4 regions of the Pectobacterium sp. A5351 genome follow, and region 3 is predicted to be linked to each of the others. Evidence: predicted binding sites of a transcription regulator. Region 3 holds the regulator's gene; each other region holds the start of a gene.
What was found. Region 3 encodes PurR, which represses purine synthesis genes. Its sites were predicted from a motif close to CANGCAAACGTTTGCNTG; they were not measured.
Positions count from the first base shown of each region.

Region 1 (3,159 bases), 510 kb from region 3:
ACCATACCGATTGGTTAGGTAACGATCGGGAAAGCATTGGTCGCGAGAAAGCCGGGATATTCCGGCAGGGTAGACCAGCCGTTGTTGGCGAGCCGGATATGCCGGGAACGATTGCCGACGTTGCCGCGGAGAAAGGGGCGCAGTTGCGCCGTCGTGGTCGCGACTGGGAATATTCAATGCAGCGCGAGACGTGGAGCTGGCAGGATAAACAGCGCGAGCTGTCACGACTGCCGTTACCCAACGTTCCGTTAGCCAATGCCGCAACGGCACTGGCTGCATTGCAGTACTCTTCACTCAACGTGACTGAGGAAGCTATTCGACAAGGCTTGCAGCACGCAGTATTACCCGGTCGTTTTCAGACTGTGCAGGAGTCACCGCGATTGATTCTTGATGTCGCACACAATCCTCATGCAGCAGCGTATTTGGCAAACCGTTTGGCCGGGCTGCCGAAAACCGGAAAAGTGCGGGCTGTCGTTGGCATGCTGTCGGACAAAGACATCGCCGGTACGCTGGCCCACTTAACACCGGTGGTAGATGAATGGTATTGCGCACCGCTGGAAGGGCCGCGTGGCGCAACGGTGCAGCAGATTGCCGAGCACCTGACGCGCAGTCAATCGTTCTCCGATGTTGTTGCCGCCTGGCAGCAGGCGATGTCCGAGGCGACGGAGCAGGATATCGTCATTGTGTGTGGATCTTTTCATACGGTAGCGCATGTGATGGAAGCGCTGGATGAGGAGAAGGCGAATGGCGAGTAAATTTCAGAATCGGCTGGTCGGCACGGTTATTCTGGTCGCGCTGGGCGTGATCGTCTTACCTGGCTTGCTGGACGGTAAGAAGAAGCACTACGAGGACGAGTTTGCGTCGATTCCGCTGATCCCTAAACCGGGTGACAGTAATGAGATGGAATCGCTGCCTGCGCTGAACCCGTCGTTGCCACCGGAAGGGGCGGAGGCGGCGATGCAGAACAATTCGGAAGCCGAAGCCCCTGACGCGAGATCGTCGACAGCTCATTCAACGACAACATCTGAAACCACGACGCAGACGCCGCCATCATCCCATTCTGGCAGTACGTCAGCCATGACGGCCCCGCCAGTGGTGGTTGAGCGTCCACCGGTTCAGACCCCAGCGCCAGTGACGCCAAAGCCTCAGCCAAAACCTGAGGTGAAGCCAGAAGTAAAACCGAAGCCTGAGCCTAAACCGGAACCCAAGCCGGAAGTGAAGCCTGAAACACAGCCGACGCAGCAAGCGCCTGTCGGACAGGCCTACATTGTGCAGCTTGGTGCACTGAAAAATGCAGATAAGGTGAACGAGATTGTCGCCAAATTGCGTCTTTCCGGCTATCGCGCGTATACCGTGCCGTCAACGCCGGTTTCAGGAGAAATTACCCGTATTTACGTGGGGCCAGATGCCTCGAAGCAGAAGCTGGAGTCCTCGTTGGGTGAGCTGAAACAGCTCAGTGGGTTGAGTGGGCAGGTACGTGCGCACGCGGTTCGTTAACGGTCGTTGAATGTGAGAATAACGAGGTAGATGAGTCTGTCGTCGCCACGTAGATAAACAGAAACAGGTCGCGGGGATGAGGCTCATAGGCGTGATGTTTCGCCCCGCACCTGTTTTAAGACGGTTGTTGTTGATTTTGTTGTGCCGACAGTTAATAGACTCAGGCATGGTGTGTTGCTGATTTTTTCGCCTGATTATCTATTGATGAAATCGGCGGAAATACGCTACGCAAACGTTTTCTTTTTCTGTTAGAATGCGCCGCGAACAGGATGACGTAGCGGCTTATCGGTAGCATCGTTCATTATTAGGATAGTTCATGGTTTGGGTTGATTACGTCATTATTGGCATCATCGGATTTTCGGCTCTGGTTAGCCTGATCCGGGGGTTTGTTCGTGAAGCGCTGTCGTTAGTAACTTGGGGATGTGCTTTTTTTGTCGCCAGCCATTACTACGCTTACCTCGCGGTCTACTTCACCCGTTTTGATGATGAGCTGGTGCGTAACGGTATTGCGATTGCCATTCTGTTTGTTGCAACGTTGATTGTGGGGGCTATCGTCAACTATGCGATTAGTTCGCTGGTTGAGCGTACCGGATTATCCGGCACCGATCGCGTTCTGGGCATCTGTTTTGGTGCGCTGCGCGGGGTGCTGATCGTTTCCGCACTGCTATTCTTTCTGGATACTTTCACCGGTTTTTCACAAAGTGATGACTGGAAGCAGTCCCAGTTAATCCCGCAGTTCAGTTATATTATCAGGTGGTTTTTTGACTACCTGCAAAGCACGTCAAGTTTCTTGCCGCAGCATTTACCGCTGCGGTAGCGCTGATGAGGAAAAGACACCATGTGCGGTATTGTCGGTATCGCCGGTTTTACACCGGTCAACCAGTCGATTTATGACGCGTTAACGGTGTTGCAACACCGTGGGCAGGATGCAGCGGGTATTGTAACCATCGATGCCTTTAATTGTTTTCGCCTGCGTAAGGCCAATGGCCTGGTGAAAGATGTGTTTGAAGCGCGGCACATGCAACGCTTACAGGGAAACATGGGGCTTGGTCACGTGCGTTATCCAACCGCGGGCAGTTCCAGCGCCTCGGAAGCACAGCCTTTCTATGTTAACTCTCCTTTCGGTATCACGTTGGCTCACAACGGTAACCTGACTAACGCCCACGAGCTGCGTAAAAAGCTGTTCGAGCAGGAGCGCCGTCACGTTAACACCACGTCTGATTCTGAAATTCTGTTAAATATTTTTGCCAGAGAGTTGGATCGTTTCCAACATTATCCGCTGGAAGCCGATAATATTTTTGCGGCCGTTGCCGCGACGCACCAGCAAATTCGCGGTGCCTATGCCTGTGTCGGCATGATTATCGGTCACGGTATGGTGGCTTTCCGCGATCCTAACGGGATTCGTCCGCTGGTGATTGGTAAGCGCGATCTGGAAGATGGCCGCAGCGAATATATGGTGGCGTCGGAAAGCGTCGCGCTGGATACGCTGGGCTTTGAATTTTTACGCGATGTGGCGCCGGGAGAAGCGATCTACATTACGGAAAAAGGGCAGCTATTTACTCGCCAGTGTGCAGAGAATCCAAAGAGCAACCCGTGCCTGTTCGAGTATGTCTACTTCGCTCGCCCGGACTCTTTTATCGATAAAATCTCGGTTTACAGCGC
Region 1 covers NZ_CP116477.1:1,396,416-1,399,574, forward strand. The annotation lists gene folC (bifunctional tetrahydrofolate synthase/dihydrofolate synthase) at 1-755, shown strand, start outside; gene dedD (cell division protein DedD) at 745-1,497, shown strand; gene cvpA (colicin V production protein) at 1,814-2,314, shown strand; gene purF (amidophosphoribosyltransferase) at 2,336-3,159, shown strand, end outside.
Region 1: cvpA (colicin V production protein) is a predicted target of PurR. The motif match lies at 1,723-1,740, and genes of this name have one in related genera.

Region 2 (3,159 bases), 740 kb from region 3:
AACATAGCGCTCCTGCGATTCATTACACCAGACTTCCAGCGGGCTCATGCCCGGTTCATCGTTCAGAATATCGCGCAGTTCAAAGCGACCACCGCGGCCACCGTCGCTCACCAGCTCTGGCATTGCGTTGGACAGACCACCTGCGCCAACATCATGGATAAATAAGATCGGGTTGGCTTCACCCAATTGCCAGCAGCGGTCGATCACTTCCTGACAGCGACGTTCCATTTCCGGGTTATCACGCTGTACAGAAGCAAAATCCAGATCCGCATCGGACTGACCCGATGCCATAGAAGAGGCTGCCCCGCCGCCCAGACCGATATTCATGGACGGCCCGCCCAGTACAATCAGCTTGGCACCGACGCTAATTTCACCTTTCTTGACGTGATCGGCGCGGATGTTGCCAATACCGCCCGCCAGCATGATCGGTTTGTGGTAGCCGCGCAGTTCTGTGCCATTGTGGCTATCGACGCGCTCTTCATAAGTACGGAAATAGCCCGTCAGTGCAGGACGACCGAATTCGTTGTTGAATGCCGAGCCGCCCAGAGGGCCTTCAGTCATGATATCCAGCGCGCTGACAATACGCTCTGGCTTGCCGAACTCTTCTTCTTCCCAGGGCTGAATAAAGCCAGGAATACGCAGGTTCGATACGGAGAAGCCCACCAGACCCGCTTTCGGCTTGGAGCCACGGCCTGTTGCGCCTTCATCACGAATTTCACCACCGGATCCTGTTGCTGCGCCCGGCCACGGCGAAATCGCGGTTGGGTGGTTATGCGTTTCAACCTTCATCAGGATATGTGCATCTTCCTGATGGTAAGCATATTGCCCGTTGGCATCGGTGTAGAAACGGCCGACAGCAGAACCTTCCATGACGGCGGCGTTATCTTTATAGGCAGAGAGAACGTGATCGGGCGTGTGTTCAAAGGTGTTTTTAATCATTTTGAACAGTGACTTTGGCTGAGCGACGCCGTCGATCACCCAATCAGCGTTAAAAATCTTGTGGCGACAGTGTTCAGAGTTCGCCTGCGCGAACATATACAGTTCGATATCGTTAGGATTGCGGCCCAGTTTGGTGAAGGCTTCCAGCAGATAATCAATTTCATCTTCCGCTAATGCCAGTCCCAGACGGACGTTCGCTTCTTCCAGCGCCTGACGCCCTTGCAGCAGAATTTCGATGCGTTTGAAAGGTGCAGGCTGATGATGGGAGAACAGCGCTTCGGCCTGTTTCAGGTCGCTAAATACGCTTTCCATCATCCGGTCATGCAGCAATGCCCCCAGTTGCTGCCACTGCTCATCGCTCAGCGTAGGCGCATGAATATAGAAAGCCAGACCGCGTTCCAGACGCAGCACTTTGCTTAATCCACAGTTATGGGCGATATCTGTGGCTTTGGAAGACCACGGTGAAATTGTGCCGGGACGCGGCGTGACCAGTAACAGATGGCCTTGCGGCTCGTGCTCCGCGAGAGAAGGACCATACTTCAGCAAACGTGTCAGTTTGGCCTGTTCATCGGTGTTCAGCGGGGCGCTGACATCGGCGAAATGTACGTATTCAGCATAGATATCGCTAACCGGCAAAACGTGCTCTTTGCAGCGGACCAGCAATTTATTAATACGAAAAGCCGATAAAGCAGGTGAACCACGCAGTATTTCCATAATCTAAAGTTCTCTCGTCTTCGATGCACTGGCTGCGATGCAGCCATTGGGCACAACAGGGGGGAAACGCGCACATTATAGAGAATCCTTCTCCCGGACGAAACCGTTTGCGTGGCGATAATTTCACATCGCATCAGGAGAATGATTAATCGGTGACCAAATCAATAAAAGTTGCACACTGGCGGTTTGTTAAGCAAAATGCCCCCACTCTGGGAAATGACGTATAAAAAAACTGCCGTTACAGACAGACTGGCCACACGGCCGCCGAGAGATAACTATTTGAAGCCTTTAAAATTAAATTATTTTTTCATCGGGATTATCACGTTACTGCTGGCGTTAGCGCTATGGCCTAGCATTCCCTGGCGCAGCAGCCAGGATGTTCAGCTCAGGCAGATCCTCTCACGCGGTGAGTTGCGTATCAGCACGGTTAATTCACCGCTGACTTATGCCTTGAGCAACGGATCCCCGACTGGTCTGGATTATGAACTGGCAAAACGTTTCGCCGACTACCTCGGCGTCAAGCTGGTGGTGTCGTCACGTAAGAATCTTGACGAACTGTTTGACGATCTGGACGGTGACGACGCCGATCTATTGGCTGCCGGGCTGATTTATAATCATGAACGTCTGGAACGCTTCCGGACCGGCCCAACCTACTATTCCATTTCACAACAGATGGTCTACCGTCTTGGATCGCCCCGTCCGAAAACCCTGGACAAGCTGCAAGGTCGGCTCATCGTTACATCCGGCTCCGCGCACGCGGCCACGCTGCGCGATCTAAAAGCAGAGAAATACCCGCAGCTCAGTTGGGAATCCGCCTCTGACCAAAGCACGCAGGAATTACTGAAGCAGGTTGCCGACGGCAAGCTGGACTACACGCTGGGTGATTCAGTCACCATTGGCTTGATGCAGCGAATTCACCCGCAGCTCGCCGTCGCCTTCGATCTCAGCGACGAAGAACCCGTCACCTGGTATATGCGTCGTTCGCACGATGACAGCCTGTCTGCCGCGCTGCTGGACTTCTTCAGCCAAATTGTCGAAGACGGCACGCTCGCACGTCTGGAAGAGAAATATCTCGGTCACGTTGGCGAGTTTGACTATGTCGATACCACTACGTTCCTGAGTGCAATTGATGACACGCTGCCGGACCTGCGCCCGCTATTTGAAAAATACGCCACCGATATCGACTGGAAGCTGCTGGCCGCCATCTCCTATCAGGAATCACACTGGAACCCGCAGGCGACATCACCGACCGGCGTACGCGGGCTGATGATGCTCACGCGCAACACCGCAGAAAGCCTGAACGTCACCGATCGGGTCGACCCTGAGCAAAGTATTCGCGGCGGCGCACAGTATATGTCGCATATGATGCAGAAAATGCCGGACACCATCCCGGAAGATGAAAAAATCTGGTTTGCGCTGGCGTCTTACAATATGGGGTACGCCCATCTGCTTGACGCGCGTAAATTGACTGAAAAACAGAAAGGTAACCCCGACAGTTGGGTCGAT
Region 2 covers NZ_CP116477.1:1,168,627-1,171,785, reverse strand. The annotation lists gene purL (phosphoribosylformylglycinamidine synthase) at 1-1,653, opposite strand, end outside; gene mltF (membrane-bound lytic murein transglycosylase MltF) at 1,870-3,159, shown strand, end outside.
Region 2: purL (phosphoribosylformylglycinamidine synthase) is a predicted target of PurR. The motif match lies at 1,750-1,767, and genes of this name have one in related genera.

Region 3 (3,159 bases):
GTCACTTTTATTATGCGCTTATTTATTACTCTTTTTATATTATTTTTCAGCAATCTGTCCCTGAACGTCGTTCAGGCTGCGCCGCATACTCCGCATTCTGCGCCAAAGAAAAACACTGTTGAAGAAACCAATAAGAAAAGCCGTCAAACAAAAGGTAATGCGAAATCACCGACACCGATCAAAAGCAAAAAACCAGAACCCAGCGTAGCTAACACGAAAACCAAACCCCGCAGCGCGAACAAACCGACAGAAAAAAAGCCGTCACGGACGCAAAGCAGCACACCCGCGCTAGTGAAAAAAAATCTCAAAAAGCTAAAGCCTGAAGAAGAGAAACAGACAACCGCACAGGCCAGAGTCAAAAGCGGGCTGAAGAAAACGGCGATCAAGGGAAAAACGGAGAAAAATCCGGCCCCTACTGAAAAAGGCATGGCGCTGAGCGCGGCGCATAAAAAGCGTTATCAGCATGCCAAAACGACAGCAATGAATAAGTTGATGAGCCAGATAGGCAAGCCTTACCACTGGGGCGGCTCATCCCCCTTTACCGGATTCGACTGTAGCGGACTGGTCTATTACGCGTACAAAGATGTCGTTAAGATCCAGATTCCACGCACGGCTAACGAAATGTATCACCTGCGTGATGCCGCTCCGATTAAAAAGAGCGAACTAGAAAGTGGCGATCTGGTCTTCTTCCGCATCAATAATCGCGGCGCAGCCGATCACGTCGGGGTTTATCTGGGAGAAGGAAAATTTATCCAGTCGCCTCGTACCGGTTCAGATATTCGTATCAGCAAGCTGAATGAAGATTATTGGCAGGAGCACTACGTTGGCGCGCGTCGCGTGGTAACACCGCAGACCATTCGTTGAGAAACAGATTCAGACACGTTTTATGCAATATAAACGTGTCTGAATACCGAAAACCACACAGAGACATCGTTCGGTTAGTTCAGCACCGCAACAAAACTGAACACAATGATCATCGCCAATGCGCCAAGCGTTGTCAGCAAAGACATCTTCAGATCGGTATCCATAAATCACTCCTTATTAACGAACAAATTTTATCTGAAAGAGGAAACTGCCCTTTACAGCGAACCCATTCAGGCGGTTAAAACCACAAACAATAGGGTTATTACGATTCTTTCATAATTTTAGTGAAAAATCTCGGACCAATGCATCACTAATAGTATAAATTAGCCCTTTCCCTTTCATGATAAATCGGACACAATCCGCTGTTTATGAAAGCGCTGCGTATCGGTCGAAAAACGTCAACCCAGATCCCTTCGGTATAACATTCGGCATTCTCCTTCTGAAATCCTGTTTTTTAGCTTAGAAGAAGAACTTTAAACGTAGGCAAACGATTAACAATATACTTACGTCTGTAACAGGTAAGTTCAGGAGTCATTTTTAGATGGCAACGATTAAAGATGTGGCAAAACGTGCTGGTGTTTCCACCACAACCGTATCGCACGTGATCAATAAAACACGTTTCGTCGCCGAAGAGACTAAGGCAGCCGTCAGGGCGGCAATCAAAGAATTGCACTATTCGCCCAGCGCCGTCGCCCGCAGCCTCAAAGTTAATCACACTAAATCAATCGGTTTGCTGGCCACATCCAGCGAGGCTCCCTATTTCGCCGAGATCATCGAAGCCGTCGAAAATAGCTGCTATGCCAAAGGCTACACGCTGGTACTGTGTAATTCGCATAACGACATCGGTAAACAGCGCGCTTATCTCTCCATGCTGGCGCAAAAACGCGTCGACGGTCTCCTGGTGATGTGTGCCGAATATCCACCTGAGTTGTTGGCGATGCTGGAAGATTATCGCAGCATCCCGATGGTCGTGATGGACTGGGGACAGATGCACAGCGATTTTACCGATACGATTATCGATAACGCCTTTGAAGGCGGCTATATGGCAGGCCGCTACCTGATCGAACGCGGTCATCGGGATATCGGTGCCATCCCCGGTATTCAGGAACGCAACACCGGCAGCGGGCGCTACCTCGGCTTTTTAAAAGCGTTGAAGGAAGCAGATATCACCGTACGCGAAGAGTGGGTAGTTCAGGGCGATTTCGAGCCGGAATCCGGTTATAAAGCCATGCATCAGATTCTCGCGCAGAAACAGCGACCAACGGCCGTATTCTGTGGTGGCGATATCATGGCGATGGGTGCCATCTGCGCGGCAGACGAACTGGGTCTGCGCGTGCCGCAGGATATTTCGGTGATCGGTTATGACAACGTGCGCCACGCGCGTTTCTTTACGCCGGCGCTGACCACCATTCATCAGCCGAAAGAGCGTCTGGGGCAGTCCGCCTTCGCGATGTTGCTGGATCGCATTACCAGTAAGCGGGAAGATGCGCACGTCATTGAAGTCCATCCGACGTTAATTGAACGCCGCTCTGTGGCAGACGGCCCTTACCTCGATTATCGCCGCTAAGCGCGGCGACACGATACAGATAACTTTTTTATTCCAGCCAGTTCTCCTCTCTGCTTCAGCCAATTTTCTTGTATGCTGGCTGAAGTGGTTCTAAATTTAATACCGCGTTTCATTTTCTCTGGTGACAGCCGATACGTCGGCTGCGATAAGTGCTGCCCAGGTATGTTTTACGATACTTTTACACGTAAAAAGTTAAGGAGACATGATGGGGTTACCTTATACAGAAGAATGCGCGCCCTGGTTCCACATCGTGCAGAACATGTTGGATGTAGCAGATATCACCATCAACGGCCCCGTTCTTTTGACATCCGCGTAACCCATCCCGGCTTTTTTAAGCGTGTTCTGCGTGAAGGATCGCTGGGACTGGGAGAAAGCTACATGGACGGGTGGTGGGAATGTGAACGACTGGATATCTTTTCCCATCGTGTCCTGCTCGCGAGGTTGGAGGCGAAACTGCCCCGCCGTCTGCACGATCTCACACGGGTCGCCCTCTCCCGTATCATGAATCCGCAATCCCGTAGACGTGCTCCCTGTCCGTTCCCGCCGGATGTTCAGCTACTACCTTAACCTTTGTGCCGGAGCCTTCCGATCAAGAACCCTCCAGCTCTGGCAAGTGGTGTTCAGTCTGGATGGGGTCGACGGAGGATTACGCGTTCCACGCTGACAGAAAAGAAAAAACCGGACGAGGCTGTTCGTCCGGTTTACAAGAACAGATAACGCAGAAATTA
Region 3 covers NZ_CP116477.1:1,910,783-1,913,941, reverse strand. The annotation lists gene O1Q74_RS09115 (C40 family peptidase) at 13-864, shown strand; gene cydH (cytochrome bd-I oxidase subunit CydH) at 939-1,028, opposite strand; gene purR (HTH-type transcriptional repressor PurR) at 1,406-2,431, shown strand; partial or broken gene O1Q74_RS09100 (cyclopropane-fatty-acyl-phospholipid synthase) at 2,637-2,959, shown strand; gene O1Q74_RS09095 (riboflavin synthase subunit alpha) at 3,157-3,159, opposite strand, start outside.

Region 4 (3,159 bases), 1.7 Mb from region 3:
TGGAGATGGTACAAACCTGGGGACGTTCTCGTTCGAACAAGGCGATGATCGACCGTAAAGATCTGCGTGGCATGGTGCAAGCGTTGAAACGCGGTGAAGCGGTATGGTTCGCTCCCGATCAGGACTACGGCCCTAAAGGCAGTGTTTTTGCCCCGTTCTTTGCGGTGAAAAATGCGGCGACGACCAGCGGAACGTACACGCTCAGCCGTCTGGCAAAACCGGCGATGATGACGACAGTGCTGATTCGTAAACCCGATGCCTCTGGCTATCAACTGGTGATTCAGCCCGAATTACAGGATTACCCTTATCACGATGAACAGGCTGCGGCGTGTTATATGAATAAGGTGATTGAGAAAGAAATCATGCGTGCGCCTGAGCAGTATCTCTGGCTGCACCGTCGCTTTAAAACGCGACCAGCGGGGGAAATGTCGCTCTACGCCTGATGGCATAAACACGTATGATATCGGATGGCGCTGTTGCGCCATCACGGTCGGTATGGTGAGCAGAGTTAGTGACGCATCGTGTAAAACAAAAATGGCCACCGGATGGCAGCCATTTTAGGGTGGTTAACGTACTGAGTACGATTAACGGAAGATAGCGTGGGGGTTAACACCGCGATAGGTTTTGCCCAACGCTTTTAATATTTGATTGATTTTGCGGACAACGCGCATCTTTTTTATCCCCACGATTCTTAAATAATTATTGGTTGAAAGTACCAAAGTTGATGTTGATGTTTTCAAACATAGCGATGATTTTGTTCAGCAGTTTCATGGTCATTTCCTCATTGTTAGTTGATTTGTTTTCTGTGATGCTGTTCACGTTTTTAAGAATACTCGTACTGATACGAACGGTCAACTTTTTTGTGATGAAAATCACAAAAAAATGAACGATCAGTTTGTGAGGAATAAACCGCTGTTTTGATTTTCTTCTAAACACCTTTTCTGCTTTTTCTTCATACTGATGCGTTTTCAGCGAGTTGCCTGCTTGAACGCGGTCTGTACTGGCCGAGCGCTGCCTTGTCGGACAGATTAAGTGAGATAGGTAAATTGTCTCGATTAGCAGTTGAAATAAGCGCAGGTGAAGCGGGATAATCACGCGTTTCACATTGCCAGACCCTGTTTTATCCAGCTTGTTTTAATACAGTCTGTTTTGATACAGCAGTGTCTTGATATAGCACCGTTTCTATACATCAATGTCTTGATAAGACAGCGTTTTCCGGTTTTGCACTCAGCGAGTTAATCGTTTGCGTGCGGAGCCATACGGTTCATGGTGCGCCAGTGAAGCTGGTGCGCTTGCGGAGCAAGGCCGCGGGAACCGGTCAAATTGATCGTAAATAATAATGGCATTTCAGGGGATACCACCATGTCAAACACCACTCGTCAGGCAGGCTCGCAGGGCGCGCTTGATGCTTTTTTCAAAATTACACAGCGCGGCAGTAATGTGCGTCAGGAAGTGTTAGCGGGTCTGACGACATTTCTGGCGATGGTTTACTCGGTGATTGTGGTGCCGAGTATGCTGGGCAAGGCCGGCTTCCCGCCTGCGGCCGTGTTTGTGGCAACCTGTCTGGTTGCCGGGCTGGGGTCGCTGCTGATGGGGTTGTGGGCTAATCTGCCGATGGCGATTGGCTGTGCGATTTCACTGACGGCGTTCACCGCGTTCAGTCTGGTGCTGGGGCAACAAATCAGTATTCCCGTGGCGCTGGGAGCGATTTTCCTGATGGGCGTGCTGTTTACCATCATTTCCGTCACAGGCATCCGTTCCTGGATCTTGCGTAACCTGCCGATGGGCGTGGCGCACGGAACGGGGATTGGTATTGGCCTGTTCCTGCTGATTATTGCCGCTAACGGTGTGGGGCTGGTGGTAAAAAACCCGATTGATGGCCTGCCGGTCGCGCTGGGTGATTTCACCTCTTTCCCCGTCATTATGTCTCTGCTGGGGCTGGCGGCGACCATCGGTTTAGAGAAACGTCGCGTACCGGGCGGTATTCTGCTGGTTATCATCGCGATCTCTATTCTGGGACTGATTTTTGACCCGAAGGTAAAATACGCGGGCTTCTTTGCGTTGCCGAGTCTGACGGCGGCTGACGGTTCGTCGCTGATCTTCAGTCTCGATATCATGGGTGCATTGCAGCCGATGGTTCTGCCGAGCGTATTGGCGTTGGTGATGACCGCCGTGTTCGATGCCACCGGTACTATCCGTGCCGTAGCCGGACAGGCGAACCTGCTGGATAAAGACGGGCAAATCATCAACGGTGGTAAAGCGCTGACCGCAGACTCCGTGAGCAGCATTTTCTCCAGCCTGGTCGGGACGTCACCTGCGGCGGTCTACATCGAATCGGCAGCGGGTACGGCGGCTGGTGGTAAAACGGGCTTAACGGCAACCATAGTGGGCGTGTTGTTCCTGCTGCTGCTGTTTGTCTCTCCATTAGCGTATCTGGTGCCTGGTTATGCCACCGCACCCGCGCTGATGTACGTTGGCCTGCTGATGCTGGGCAACGTCTCCAAACTGAACTTTGATGACTTCGTGGACGCAATGTCCGGTCTGGTCTGTGCCGTATTCATCGTACTGACCTGTAACATCGTGACTGGTATCATGCTGGGTTTTGGCGCGCTGGTATTAGGCCGCATTTGTGCTGGCGAATGGCGTAAGCTGAACATCGGAACCGTCATTATCGCTGTCGCGCTGGTGGTGTTCTACTCGGGCGGCTGGGCGCTGTAATCCCTTCCGACAGACCTTCTGGCGCCGCCCAGAAGGTCTGTTATTCCTCGTCTTTCCTTCCTCTTCTCTTCCTTATCGTTTCTCACGCCAAACGCGATTTCATGTGCCCTTTTATTGGCTTTGGGTTGATGTTACTTGTGTGATAATCAATCTTGTTATTAATCTCGATTTCGGCCAAAAACCCATTTTCATACCGAGCTAAATGCGTTAAATATGGAAGGGGTGTTTGCTCGCTAACAGGCAGAATTTTTTGATTTAGGAGTACGTCTAAGGAAAGCATGGAAATATTTTTTACGATTCTTATTTTGACCCTGGTGGTATCCCTGTCCGGGGTAGTTACCCGCATTTTACCTTTTCAAATTCCCCTGCCTTTAATGCAAATTGCGCTTGGTGCCATCCTTGCCTGGCCCCAGTTCGGTTTGCACGTTGATTTCAATCCCG
Region 4 covers NZ_CP116477.1:3,575,648-3,578,806, reverse strand. The annotation lists gene lpxP (kdo(2)-lipid IV(A) palmitoleoyltransferase) at 1-443, shown strand, start outside; gene O1Q74_RS16460 (hypothetical protein) at 700-1,104, opposite strand; gene O1Q74_RS16455 (NCS2 family permease) at 1,363-2,718, shown strand; gene O1Q74_RS16450 (Na+/H+ antiporter) at 2,997-3,159, shown strand, end outside.
Region 4: O1Q74_RS16455 (NCS2 family permease) is a predicted target of PurR. The motif match lies at 1,233-1,250, and genes of this name have one in related genera.